4 regions of the Bacillus sp. UMB0893 genome follow, and region 1 is predicted to be linked to each of the others. Evidence: riboswitches for the same ligand, from Rfam matches in the RefSeq annotation. Region 1 holds a riboswitch; each other region holds the start of a gene.
What was found. Region 1 has a riboswitch for thiamine pyrophosphate ahead of thiT (energy-coupled thiamine transporter ThiT). Riboswitches for the same ligand answer to the same signal wherever they lie in the genome.
Positions count from the first base shown of each region.

Region 2: linked by a shared signal. The riboswitch ahead of thiC (phosphomethylpyrimidine synthase ThiC) and the one ahead of thiT (energy-coupled thiamine transporter ThiT) in region 1 are both predicted to bind thiamine pyrophosphate.
Region 3: linked by a shared signal. The riboswitch ahead of thiM (hydroxyethylthiazole kinase) and the one ahead of thiT (energy-coupled thiamine transporter ThiT) in region 1 are both predicted to bind thiamine pyrophosphate.
Region 4: linked by a shared signal. The riboswitch ahead of tenA (thiaminase II) and the one ahead of thiT (energy-coupled thiamine transporter ThiT) in region 1 are both predicted to bind thiamine pyrophosphate.

Region 1 is NZ_PKLB01000010.1:2,100-5,225, forward strand. Features, by position in the region: gene CYJ36_RS20005 (ABC transporter substrate-binding protein) at 1-16, opposite strand, end outside; gene CYJ36_RS20010 (ABC transporter permease) at 33-824, opposite strand; gene CYJ36_RS20015 (MTH1187 family thiamine-binding protein) at 796-1,089, opposite strand; TPP riboswitch at 1,194-1,304, opposite strand; TPP riboswitch at 1,447-1,548, shown strand; gene thiT (energy-coupled thiamine transporter ThiT) at 1,657-2,229, shown strand; gene CYJ36_RS20025 (hypothetical protein) at 2,332-2,529, shown strand; gene CYJ36_RS20030 (NAD-dependent epimerase/dehydratase family protein) at 2,550-3,126, opposite strand, start outside.
Region 2 is NZ_PKLB01000006.1:207,024-210,149, reverse strand. Features, by position in the region: gene thiC (phosphomethylpyrimidine synthase ThiC) at 1-1,713, opposite strand, end outside; TPP riboswitch at 1,813-1,922, opposite strand; gene CYJ36_RS14640 (Ger(x)C family spore germination C-terminal domain-containing protein) at 2,017-2,202, shown strand; gene CYJ36_RS14635 (PAS domain S-box protein) at 2,340-3,126, shown strand, end outside.
Region 3 is NZ_PKLB01000002.1:362,658-365,783, reverse strand. Features, by position in the region: gene CYJ36_RS07440 (sodium-dependent transporter) at 1-487, shown strand, start outside; gene CYJ36_RS07435 (LysE family translocator) at 542-1,180, shown strand; TPP riboswitch at 1,875-1,983, shown strand; gene thiM (hydroxyethylthiazole kinase) at 2,036-2,854, shown strand; gene thiD (bifunctional hydroxymethylpyrimidine kinase/phosphomethylpyrimidine kinase) at 2,841-3,126, shown strand, end outside.
Region 4 is NZ_PKLB01000001.1:111,052-114,177, reverse strand. Features, by position in the region: gene thiO (glycine oxidase ThiO) at 1-435, opposite strand, end outside; gene tenI (thiazole tautomerase TenI) at 439-1,071, opposite strand; gene tenA (thiaminase II) at 1,035-1,721, opposite strand; TPP riboswitch at 1,793-1,902, opposite strand; gene CYJ36_RS00505 (monovalent cation:proton antiporter family protein) at 1,970-3,126, opposite strand, start outside.

The DNA of each region.
Region 1 (3,126 bases):
ATACAAGTTTCTTCATTTTTTCTTCCCCCGTGCTAATTAGAATACTTATCCTGTTTATATTTCCATGGCATCATGACTCTTGCCAGTAATTCAATGATTGCGAATATGATTAAACTTAGTCCTACAATTAAGATGATTGTTGCAAATACTTTTTCTGTTAAAAAGGACTGGGAAGATCGCGTTAAAAGAATGCCAAGACCCTGACTCGCACCCAGCCATTCTCCGATAACCGCTCCCATGACACTGTATGTTCCCGCTATTTTTAACCCAGAAAAAAAGAAAGGTGTTGCAGCTGGAAGCTTTAATTTCAAAAACATTTGTCTGCGGCTCGCTCCAAGTGTTTTCATGAGCTTTACCATATCCCTGTCGACTAAACGGAAACCGTCAGAAAGATTGATGGCTATCGGAAAGAAACAGACAAGTGCTACGACAATCACTTTAGGAAAAATTCCGAAACCAAACCAAATAATAAGCAACGGAGCCAGCGCAATAATTGGGATAGTTTGCGAAAGAACAAGCAGCGGTTCAATTGATTTTCGCACCAAGTCAGATGCGTCTATTAAAATAGCAATCAGTACGCCTGCCGTTATAGCTATAAGCAAACCGAGCACCGCTTCTGTCATCGTCTGCATGGTATGCCCTGCTATCGTTCCTCTCATCTCTGCGAGCGTCATAAAAATAGCTGAAGGGCGCGGCAGGATCCACTTTTCTATCTTTGTGACGATAACAGCAATTTCCCACAAAAAAAGGAATGCCAGCAGCACAAATCCCGGCAGTGCCACTCCAGAAACAGATTTAATCACGGTATTTTTTAAGTTTTTCATCCATCGTGACTCCTTCATTTGGACGGTAATGGATCTTCATATGTGTCATCACCTCTGTAGCACCAGCTGAAATGCAGGCATCCTGCGCTTTCTTCACGATTTCAATCAGTTCATCAAGCTCCCCTTCCATCACAGTCTCCATTGCGCCAACCTCGTATTTGACACCTGACTGCTGAACCACTTCAATCGCTTTGTCTACAATCTCATATGTATTGCCTCGTGATGATTTAGGCAGCACTTGAAATGCTAGATTTACACTGGCCATTTGTTATCCCCCTCTTTTATCTTCTAATATATGAATTACTGATCTAACGACAAAAAAGGCTGCCACTAGGGCAGCCTTAACGCATTCGCAAAGTTCTGGAAAAATAACGCTTTTTCCTCAATCCCTCCGCTGGCATTACCCAGATCAGGTTAAAGGGTCGATACAAGAATCAGTATCCTCTCAGCCAAGTTCACTCAGCTCCCCTGCATATATTCGATTCATTGTGACTATAGCAACATTTAACAAGCTTGTAAAGATGGCGGATTAGCATTTCCATTATTTTCTGAAAAAAATATGAATTTATCCTTGTCGAATTTTGCAACATCCTGTATAGTAGTCTCTAAATCATATATTGCATTTGACCACTTGGGGAGCCATTCGGCTGAGAGTGAACGTATTGTTCAGACCCATAGAACCTGTTTAGTTAGAGCTGACGTAGGGATGTGGCGATGGATTCAAGTGATAACCCAACCAAAGCAGTGCGTGGAAACCATCCGACATTCCCCGCATTGCTTTTTATTATGGAAAAAACAGCCCCGGTCAGATGCTGGAAAAGGGGTATACATGATGCAAACAAATACGCGGCTTGTCTTTTTAGTAGAGGTTGCTATCCTTGGTGCAATTGCATTTTTGCTTGATTTACTAACAAGCTACATTGGAAAAATGCCGCAGGGCGGATCCATTTCGCTTGCGATGGTTCCTGTCTTGATTATGGGTTTCCGTCATGGAATAAAAGGCGGATTGCTGACAGGATTCTTACTCGGACTCCTTCAGACAATTATGGGCTATACGACAATCGTTCACCCTGTACAAGGTTTCCTTGACTACTTTGTTGCATTTACAGTTGTGGGTGCCGGCGGCATATTTTATAAACAAGTACAGAACGCAATCAATCCTCTTAACAAAGGACGCTTGATTGCATATGTTGCAGCAGCGGCCTTTCTCGGAAGCTTGCTGAGATTCGCAGCTCATACAATAGCTGGAGCAGTTTTCTTTGCCGAATTTGCCGGAGATAAGCCTGTGCTCATCTACTCTGCGGCTTATAATGCTTCTTACATGGTTCCTACTTTTATTATTTGTTCCATTATACTTGTACTCATGCTGACTACTTCTAAATCATTAATTTTAAAAAGAAAATAGATTCTATTTTAATACACCGTTCTTTTTCGGTATTTTTTATCATAATCTCTCATTTTCCAGCATGTAATAGGAGTAGTAGAGTTCACTTATGGAGGACATATTATGAATCTATCCTACTTATTAATGCTAGTTACACTTTTATTGTCGCTCATTCACTTTATTTACGGTTATATTGAAGCGATCAGAATTAGCAATGAAGACGGTCCTGTCAACGGCTGGTCTGTGATTTTTTCATTTCCGCTCGGATTTGTTTTCGCTTACTTTGCTACGATGTTTCATCAGCAGATTCTGCCTCATTAAAATAAAGAAACGCGACACAGTCACGTTTCTTTTTTCATTACTTCTATTAAACGATTTACATACGGATCCAATTCCTGAAAAGAGTATCCTGCTTCAGCAGCCTTTGACACATCGAGCGTCCAATCACCAGGCAATCCATAAGGTGAAGCATTTTCCTTCGTAATCTCTTGTGTCAAAATCACATTTTTCCCGACTGCATCTTCGATTTTGCCAAGCAATTGATTTAATGAGAGACTTTTTTCAAAAGCCACATTGTATGCACCTGTTAATGCGTTTCTTCCAGCCGCATACAGAAATCCTGCTGCGTCCTCCGATGACGTATAGCTATAAAAATAGCCAGGTTCTTTGATTCCAATCTGCTCCCCATTTTTCACTTTTTTCACATGAAATAAAAATCGTTCGGTATAATCATCGGTTCCTATAACTAAAGCTGGCCTTACCGCAGTAATCGGCACATCAGCATTCTGAAAAAGATAAGCTTCCGCACTGCGCTTTGCTTCCTGGTATCCTGCCATACCTTTATAGTCCTTGCGCTCGTTAAAAGAAGGTTCATACGAAAATGGATCAAAATCCTCTTCCGTTCGCCCTCTCCCAAAT
Region 2 (3,126 bases), on a different contig from region 1:
TCCGCTATCCACAAATTCCTTTGATTTTTGCCTTAGTCCGTCTTCAATTTCTTGATCACGGACTGTGTTTCTTAAGTCATGTGAAATTCTCATCGAGCAGAATTTAGGACCGCACATTGAGCAGAAATGAGCGGTTTTTGCTCCTTCAGCAGGCAGGGTTTCGTCGTGATATTCTTTCGCACGTTCAGGATCAAGGGAAAGATTGAATTGATCTTCCCAGCGGAATTCGAACCTTGCTTTGGACAAAGCGTCGTCTCTATACTGTGCATTTGGATGGCCTTTGGCGAGATCGGCTGCATGGGCCGCAATTTTATAGGCGATGACTCCTTCACGGACATCTTCTTTGTTTGGCAGTCCGAGATGTTCCTTCGGTGTGACATAGCAAAGCATGGCTGTGCCGAACCAGCCTATCATCGCTGCTCCGATCGCTGAGGTGATATGATCGTAGCCTGGTGCGATATCAGTTGTTAAGGGTCCAAGAGTATAAAAAGGTGCTTCCTGGCAAATTTCCTGCTGCTTCTCTACATTTTCACGGATCATGTGCATTGGAACATGTCCAGGACCTTCAATCATCACTTGAACATCATGCTTCCATGCGATTTTCGTCAGCTCTCCAAGTGTTTCAAGCTCAGCAAATTGTGCTTCATCATTTGCATCTGCAATCGATCCGGGGCGAAGGCCATCACCTAAAGAAATAGAAATGTCATATTGCTTTAATATTTCACAAATTTCCTCGAAGTGAGTGTAAAGGAAGTTTTCTTCATGGTGGGCTAAACACCATCCAGCAAGAATCGAACCGCCTCTTGATACGATTCCTGTTGTTCTCTTAATCGTGAGCGGAATATAGCGCAACAAGACCCCGGCGTGAATCGTAAAGTAATCGACTCCTTGTTCTGCTTGTTCGATTAAAGTATCTCGATAAACTTCCCATGTTAGATCTTCTGCAACTCCCTTCACTTTTTCAAGCGCCTGGTAAATAGGAACTGTGCCAACAGGGACAGGGGAATTCCGGATAATCCATTCACGGGTTGTGTGAATGTCCTTGCCTGTTGATAAATCCATGATGTTATCTGCGCCCCATTTGATCGCCCACGTCATTTTTTCCACCTCTTCTTGGATAGAAGAAGTCACGGCTGAATTTCCAATATTGGCATTGATTTTGACATGAAAGTTTTTGCCGATGATCATTGGTTCGCTTTCTGTATGATTGATATTTGCAGGAATGATGGCCCTGCCGCCCGCGACTTCACTTCGAATGAACTCAGGATCCATATTTTCACGAATCGCGATAAACTCCATTTCGGGTGTAATGATTCCTTTTCGTGCATAGTGAAGCTGAGTGACGTTTCTGCCTTTGCGGGCTTTTAGTGCTTTTCTATCAGCGGAAAATACATTCCCTTTATCCGTTTGGTTCACCTGATAGCCATTGTCCTCAGGTTTAATTGTTCGTCCAATGTATTCCTCGGCATCTTCGCGTTCGAGGATCCATTTTCTTCTGATTTCTGGCAGACCTTTATTAATATCAATGATTGCTTTTGAATCTGTATAAGGTCCACTCGTATCATACACAAGTACTGGTTCATTATCCTGTGACAAACTAATTTCCCGAAACGGAACGCGAATGTCCTCTCTTGATCCGATTTTGTACGCTTTTCTGCTGCCATCAAACTGTGTTTTAAATGCGAAATTCAATCTTAACTCCTCCTTGTAAATAGTTAGTAGGGTTTCGATCAAAACCTGCGAAAAGAATAGAAAAAGGGTTCTGCATGAACAGAACCCTTGGGACAGTATGTGTAAAAACCAAAAAGATTGGCCTACGCCACACTGCTTCCCTACGCTGGTATGACCCAGATCAGGTTCAAAGGGTCAAAGAATCATGTTCTTCTCTCAGTCCAGCATCATGGACTCCCCTAGCAGAATGAAAAAATATTCATTTGTTAGCAAATATAACAGCTAAAAGAAAAGGCTGCAAGTGATATTTTTCACAATTTAGAATTCTCCTGATAATATTGGGGTTTGCAATCAGAGGAAACAGCAGCTAAGCTTCAAGCAGCCAAATGCGACTTTTTTGGTATTGACAGAGAGCTTATTGCCTACCATCCAGCTATCTGGAAAAAGGTAAAATGGGACGAAGATTATCAAAATGGCCTGATTGAACCAAAGGTAAGTGTGGAAATAATCCATCATGGTATTATTAATTAAATGGCAATCAGCTCAGTTCAATCATACAATACGGGCCATTCCTATTTTAGGTTACTAGGGACTTCGGGCAGTACCTTATATTTTGAAAATTTGATATATTAAAGGTGTGACTGTATTTGGAGGAGGATGGACACATAATGAAGAATCTGGACCAGAATCATGAAGAGAAAGTCCTTTCTCAGGAAAAACTTGAGGATTTTAGACAGGTCTATCTTAACCAGCTTGAACACTCTCCTACAGCATTTTTGATACATGAAGGCCGGAAATGGAAGTACATAAATTCTGCTGCAATGAAACTATTAAAGATCACCTGTAAAAGTGAACTGATAGGAAAGCCGATTTGGAACCTGATCGATCCCCAATATAGAGAAACAATTGAACAGAGAATTACGGAAACGAATAATGGAGTAACGCCGTCTTCAATGGAACAAATTTGGTACACAAATGAAGGTCTGCCCATTGTTGTGGAAGTGACCAGTTTGCCAAGTGTATGGGGTGACAGCCTTTCAACACAGGTTATCATCAGAGATGCATCAAATAAGAAAAAATTAGAAAAGGAACATGAAGATACTATAAAAAAATTCCGGCTGATAACTGGAAATATGCGGGATATAGTCGGACTGCTTGACGACAATGGACTGTTTACCTACGTTTCACCCTCCTATAAAGAAGTGTTAGGGTATGATCTTTCAGAAACTGTAGGGGACAGTCCATTCCAGTTTGTGCACCCGGAAGATCGTGAACTCATTTCAGGACAATTTTATAAAATGTTCAAGGATCATAGCCAATTAACGGTCGAATATCGGTATTTATGCAAGGATGGTTCTTACGTATGGCTTGAGTCGCATGGGATTCCTGTCGCTGAAAATGAATCCTTAAAGCTTGCTATCGTGATTTCACGCAACATTACAAAGAGAAAACAAA
Region 3 (3,126 bases), on a different contig from region 1:
GACTGTTTTTAATCAAATGGCATTTGGTATGGTGTTCTTTACGGCCTTCTTGCTGCTATTCTTATTTGCATCATTAACCTCAGCATTTTCGATGCTCGAAATAATTGTATCTGTGATTTCAAAAGGAGATACGGCCAAACGGGTAAAGTGGTCCTGGATCATTGGAATCCTTATTTTCGCAGTTGGCGTACCATCAGCTTTGTCGTTTGGAATTTGGAGTGAAGTTAGCATTTTTGGAAAAACGATTTTTGATGCAGCAGATTATTTGGTCAGCAACATCTTAATGCCGATTGGTGCACTTCTTATTTCCATTTTTGTTCCTTTGAAAATGAAAAAAAAGATGCTGTACGCAGAATTGGCTCACGGTTCTGCTTTATCTAAAGGTCTCTTCAACTGCTGGTTCTTTTTAATGAGATATGTAGCTCCAATTGCGATTTTCCTTGTCCTTTTGGATGTATTAGGTGTATGGAAGCTTTTATTTAAATAGATAACATCTTTTCAGTCATCCCATCCATATGTTAAAATTGGTAAAATTCAGATTATGGAGGGGAATGTTTTGGAGCAATTATCTTTGTTTGTCATTATGTCAATTTTATTAATCCTATTGCCTGGGCCCGATACAGCTATTGCGACAAAGAACACAATTGCCGGCGGCAGAGCAGGCGGAATGAAAACAGTGCTTGGCACGTTAACTGCACTTATGATTCATACATGTGCTGCAGTATTAGGGTTATCAGCACTTATTGTGAAATCAGCCTTTCTTTTTTCTATTTTGAAGTATGCAGGAGCTTGCTATCTCATATATTTAGGTCTCAAATCATTATGGTCATTAAAGAATAAGGACACATTTCAAGATGGTAAAGTACTAAATCATGAAGCCAAGCGTGTTAACTGTTTTAGACAAGGATTTTTAACAAATCTCCTTAACCCAAAGGTAGCTGTTTTCTTTTTAACGTTTCTGCCGCAATTTTTGGAGCCTGGATCCAATACATTCATCCAATTTATGATTATGGGATTAACGTATACGCTTTTAACATTAATTTGGTTCATCGTTTACATCTATTTGATTCATCAATTAAATGCTTTTATGAAAAAACCTGCTGTTCAAAAGTGGATGGAAGGCATTACTGGAACTGTGCTCATCGGATTTGGCATTAAATTAGCTTTGGAGAGAAAGTAAAGACATCAGAAATGGTGTCTTTATTATATTTGCACCTGCACATCTGAATTGCTCAATGAACCCAATGAAGTTGGGTTTTTTTTATGTTAGGCTGTTTTCGCATTGATTGTTGTTTTGGTTATTCATTGTACCCGTGGATTTACGCTGCAGGCACTTGCTTTCCGCGGGGAGGGATGGGAGCCTCTATTCCCGCAGGAGTCAAGTGCCTTCCGCTTCAATCCACTAAAGGTTTTAACCATTTTTTCTAAAAGCAACAAACTTTACGAAAAGAGCCTTATGTTAAGATATTTGATTTACATAATAATGAACTCTGAAAGGAATAATAATCCATACCAAATAAAAAGCTCGAGGAAAACTGAGGGATTGAATATGTCAAAACAATCTATTGAATTGTCTAAATCTCTAGAAGAAAACATGGCAATGATTAAAGCGAAACTAGGTGACAGTTCAGATATCCGATTTAAAGATATTGTGAATCAGGGCTAACGCTTTTCTATCGTATACATAGATGGGATTGTAGACAGTGAGCAGCTTTAAGAATCGATTTCCGCAAATACCGCATTAATGAGAAAAATAATTAGAGATTCTTCTTTGCGAATTGAAGATCAGACAAACATTAACTCAAATACAATGTTTAAATATAGATAAATAGTTGCAATTCTATCTAGAGAAGAGTAGACTTTGTATCATCAAATCAAATAAGATCGGGAGCTTGTGGAATCAGGCTGAGAGTACGGCTAACTGCCGTAGACCGAATGAACCTGTTGGATAATGCCAGCGCAGGGATGTGATTCAGGGATACCTATGAGCACTTTGCCGCGGCAGAGTGCTCTTTATTTTTTGGGAGGGAAAAATATGATAGAACCGAAAAAGATTGGTGCGATTTTAGAAAAACTAAGAACAGAAAAACCATTGGTGCACAATATTACAAACGTAGTGGTAACGAATTATACAGCAAATGGTTTGTTAGCTATCGGAGCCTCTCCAGTTATGGCATATGCAAAAGAAGAAGTGGCTGATATGGCCAAAATTGCAGGTGCACTCGTATTAAATATTGGCACCTTAAATAAAGAAAATGTAGCATCCATGCTGCTTGCAGGTCATTCTGCCAATCAGCATGGCGTGCCAGTCATTTTTGATCCAGTTGGAGCAGGCGCTACAAAATACCGTACAGAAACGGCACAAAAAATAGTAAAGGAACTGGACATTGCTGCAGTTAGAGGGAATGCTGCTGAAGTGGCAAATGTCGTCGGGGAGAGCTGGGCTATAAAAGGAGTCGACTCCGGTGATGGCGAAGGTGACTTAATCGCACTTGCTGTGAAGGCTGCCAAGCAGTTAAACACAATCGCGGTCATAACAGGAAAACAAGATATTGTTTCAGATGGTGAAACAACATATATATGCAAAAATGGTCATTCTCTTTTAACAAAAGTAACGGGTGCAGGGTGTTTACTAACCTCTGTTATCGGAGCATTTTGTGCAGTTGAAAAGGATTATGTTCTTGCTTCAGCCGCAGCATTATCGGTTTACGGAAGTGCTGCGGAACTTGCAGCTGAAGGAATTGAAGGCCCCGGAAGCTTTCAAATCGAGTTTTTAAATATGCTTTATAATATTTCAGCAGATGATATTCAAAAACTTTCTGCCCTTGAGGAGGTCAGCCATGTCAATTTCTAAAGCACTAACAATTGCAGGCTCTGACAGCGGCGGCGGAGCAGGAATTCAGGCGGATTTAAAAACGTTTCAGGAATTGAATGTATTTGGAATGTCTGCTATTACAGCGGTTACCGCTCAAAACACACTAGGTGTACATGGTGTGTTTCCATTAACTGCGGACGCGGTTGTGCAGCAAATTGAAGCGATTGGTTCAGACCTTGGAGCTGATGCCATTAAAACAGGAATGCTTTTTAATAGTGAAATTATTGAGGCTGTCTCTGACCAAATAAAGA
Region 4 (3,126 bases), on a different contig from region 1:
TTTATCAATCCTAAGAGCTCCATGAATGGTTGCATTTAAATCAGGCTCATTTTTGAGCACGTATTCTTTGGAGTGCCATTCAACATCAGGTTCCAGCTCTGCTCTTTTTTTCAAAGACATCGCCTCCTCAGCTGTCATCGCCAGTTTGTACATCCCATTGTATTGAAGCTGAATATCTATGCCGCTTTCCAAAAGTAAATCTTGAGCTAACTCTGGGTAGAGGGCCTGACTTTCTTTTGCAAAATTAAAAAAAGCATCATTTTCTTCAGTTTCTGTATGAGCACCCAGCATGCCAGCCGCCGCTCTTGATGAACCGCTGCCAGTCTTTCCGCTTTCAAAGACGGCCACCCTCAGACCAGACTTCGATAAATAGTAGGCAGTGGAAAGCCCAATCACTCCTCCGCCGATAATTCCCGCGTCATATAATGGTTTCATAGCTTACACCCCTTTTAACTGTTTTGTTAATTCCAGTACAGCCTGGAGCGGGTCTTCTGCTGAAAATACATATGACATAACAGCGACTCCATCTATTTTCAAATGTCTTATTTCAGAGATAGAAGATGGAACAATTCCTCCAATAACAAAAACAGGAATTCTCACAGATCCTGCAATTTCCCAAGCTTCCTGAACTCCCCTTGCTTTTAAGCCTGGTTTTGAAGACGTTTGAAACACATGCCCGTACAGCAAGCGGTCTGCTCCATTTTCTTCACAAATTACCGCTTCAGCTGCTGAATGAATGGAACAGCCGACTTCAAGCTCCGGGAAATGCTGTTTAACAAGCTTCACATCAAAACTATGGGCTGGAAGCTGGACTTGATTCACACCCGTCATAATGGCTGCGTCAATACGATCATTGATGATCAGCTTTGATTTGGGCACTCCGTTTTGATGCAGCTCTTCAATTAATACGACAAGTTCCCCTGCCGTTTTCTTTTTTTCTCTAATATGGATCGCATCAGCTGCTGTATGTACATTCGTAATCACTCGAACGAGCTCTGCAATGCTCTTTTCTCCATCAGTTATGAGGTGCAATTTCATTTTTGGATCAGTATGGATTCGTTTTGTTCCCATGCCTCCATTGTCTCTGCCATTTCCCAAAAACGGTATTCGTACATCGAGCTAATGAGGAAGTTTTCTTTCATCATTTTTCTCTCGCGCTCACTTGAACGGGCAGCGATTTCATCCAGTCGATTGATTTGTTCCTCAACCAGTTCTTTAAACCAGTCACCATGATAAGTCGCAATCCATTTTTCATATACTTCATCCCCTGGCTTGCACTCTTTCAAATGCTCGCCAACTTCATAGTAAAGCCAATAACAAGGCAGTAATGCAGCAATGACTTCACCAATATTTCCAGTTGCGACAGAGCGGTACATGTGTGATGTATAGGCATAGGCAGTTGGAGCAGGCTTAAACATCTTGCGTTCCTCATCCGTGATGCCGAGCATAACCGAAAATTGCTGATGAAGTGAAAGTTCCGCTTCATATGTCCCTTGCGAATGAACGGCCATCCGGTATGTCGTGTGCAAATCAGGAGCCATTGCCCCTGCGAAAGACTGCACTTTTGCAAAGTGTGTTAAATAATATGAATCCTGCATTACATAATATTTAAATTTATCCTTTGAAAGACTGCCTTCGCCAATACCTTTTACGAAAGGGTGCTCAAAGCTTCCCTCCCACCATTTGTTTGCATATTCTCGGCATTCTTTTGAAAATGACATGTTTGTTTCCTCCCTTTTAGTAAAATCAAAACGCAAAAAACCACTTTTCGCATAGAAAAGTGGTGTATGAATAGACCTGTACACCACTTCCCTACGCTGGTTTTAGCCAGATCAGGTTCTGAGGGTCTTGAAGGCAAACTTCAATCTCAGCCCTTCTATAAGGGCTCCCCTAGCGGTTATTAATATGAATTTTTTAAATTTTACACTTTTATCATAACATGCTGTGAAAATCTTTCAAGCCGCAATTTTCAGCTTTTATGAAACTCCAGCTCTTGCCTAAGTTCATCGACATATTCTTCTGATCCAGTCAATATCAGCAAGTCTCCCCTTTTCAGCTCTGTATCTCCATGAGGAACGATCGACTCATTTTCTCTGAAAATACGCACAAAGATGACATCTCCTGTGAAAGGAAAGCTGCGGAGCATCATGCCGTCGTAGCGCCTATTGTTCATTTTTATCTGATAAAGCGCTGAATCGTTGTTCGTCAGTATTTTCATAATGCCTGGTGCTTCTATTAGTGCTCTGAGCATGGTTTTTGTAGAGAGCAGGACTGAAAATACATCGATATTCTTCGCCCTTAGCTGCTCATCTAACAGCGGCGAAGAGATTGCCGCAATGACACGGTCAACTTCCAGCTCTTGTGCAAATAATGCGATTTCGGCATTTGTATCCTCGTCTCCAGTAGCAACAATCAGGATGTCTGCCTCAAATACACCCTTAGACTGAAGCGTATCAAGTGAATAATCATCAAGTTCCTGTATTTGAAACAGAGATTCGGCAATCTGCTGCTCATTTTTATCAACATGCGTATGATACACGGTTGTATCATACAGCCTAGTATTTAATTCACGAGTGACAGGCAGCGTCATCTGATTGGCACCGATAAATGCCACTTTTAGCTTCTTCTGCGAAGATAGCTGCTCAGGAAATAATTTCTTAAACCCAATAGGTGTGAAAATACTGGTTAAGACAGCAGTCAAAATGAGAGCGCCAGACATCTGGGCGTCAATCACATTGACTCTTTCTCCAATGGTTGCTGCAGCAATGACAAGCGAGAGTGTTGAGGTTAAAAGAAAACCTGCAGCGAGAGTCGTTTTTGTGTCATACCATCTTTTCAGCAAGTAAATCGGCACTATTTTTGAAATAAGCAGAGCAATAAACAACAATGGAATCAGCATTAAGATTTTCGGATCTTTAAACAGCGACCATACATCGAGATCAACTCCTACCATAACGAAGAAGATCGGAATCAAGAAGCCGTAGCCAAACGAATCCATTTTTTGAACCATTTCCTTGTTGGGAGATAACAAAGATACGAGAACTCCCGCTAAAAATGCGCCTAATATATTTTCAGCGCCAATCGTTTCTGAGAGCGCCACTAAGACGATGATTAATGTAAATATAG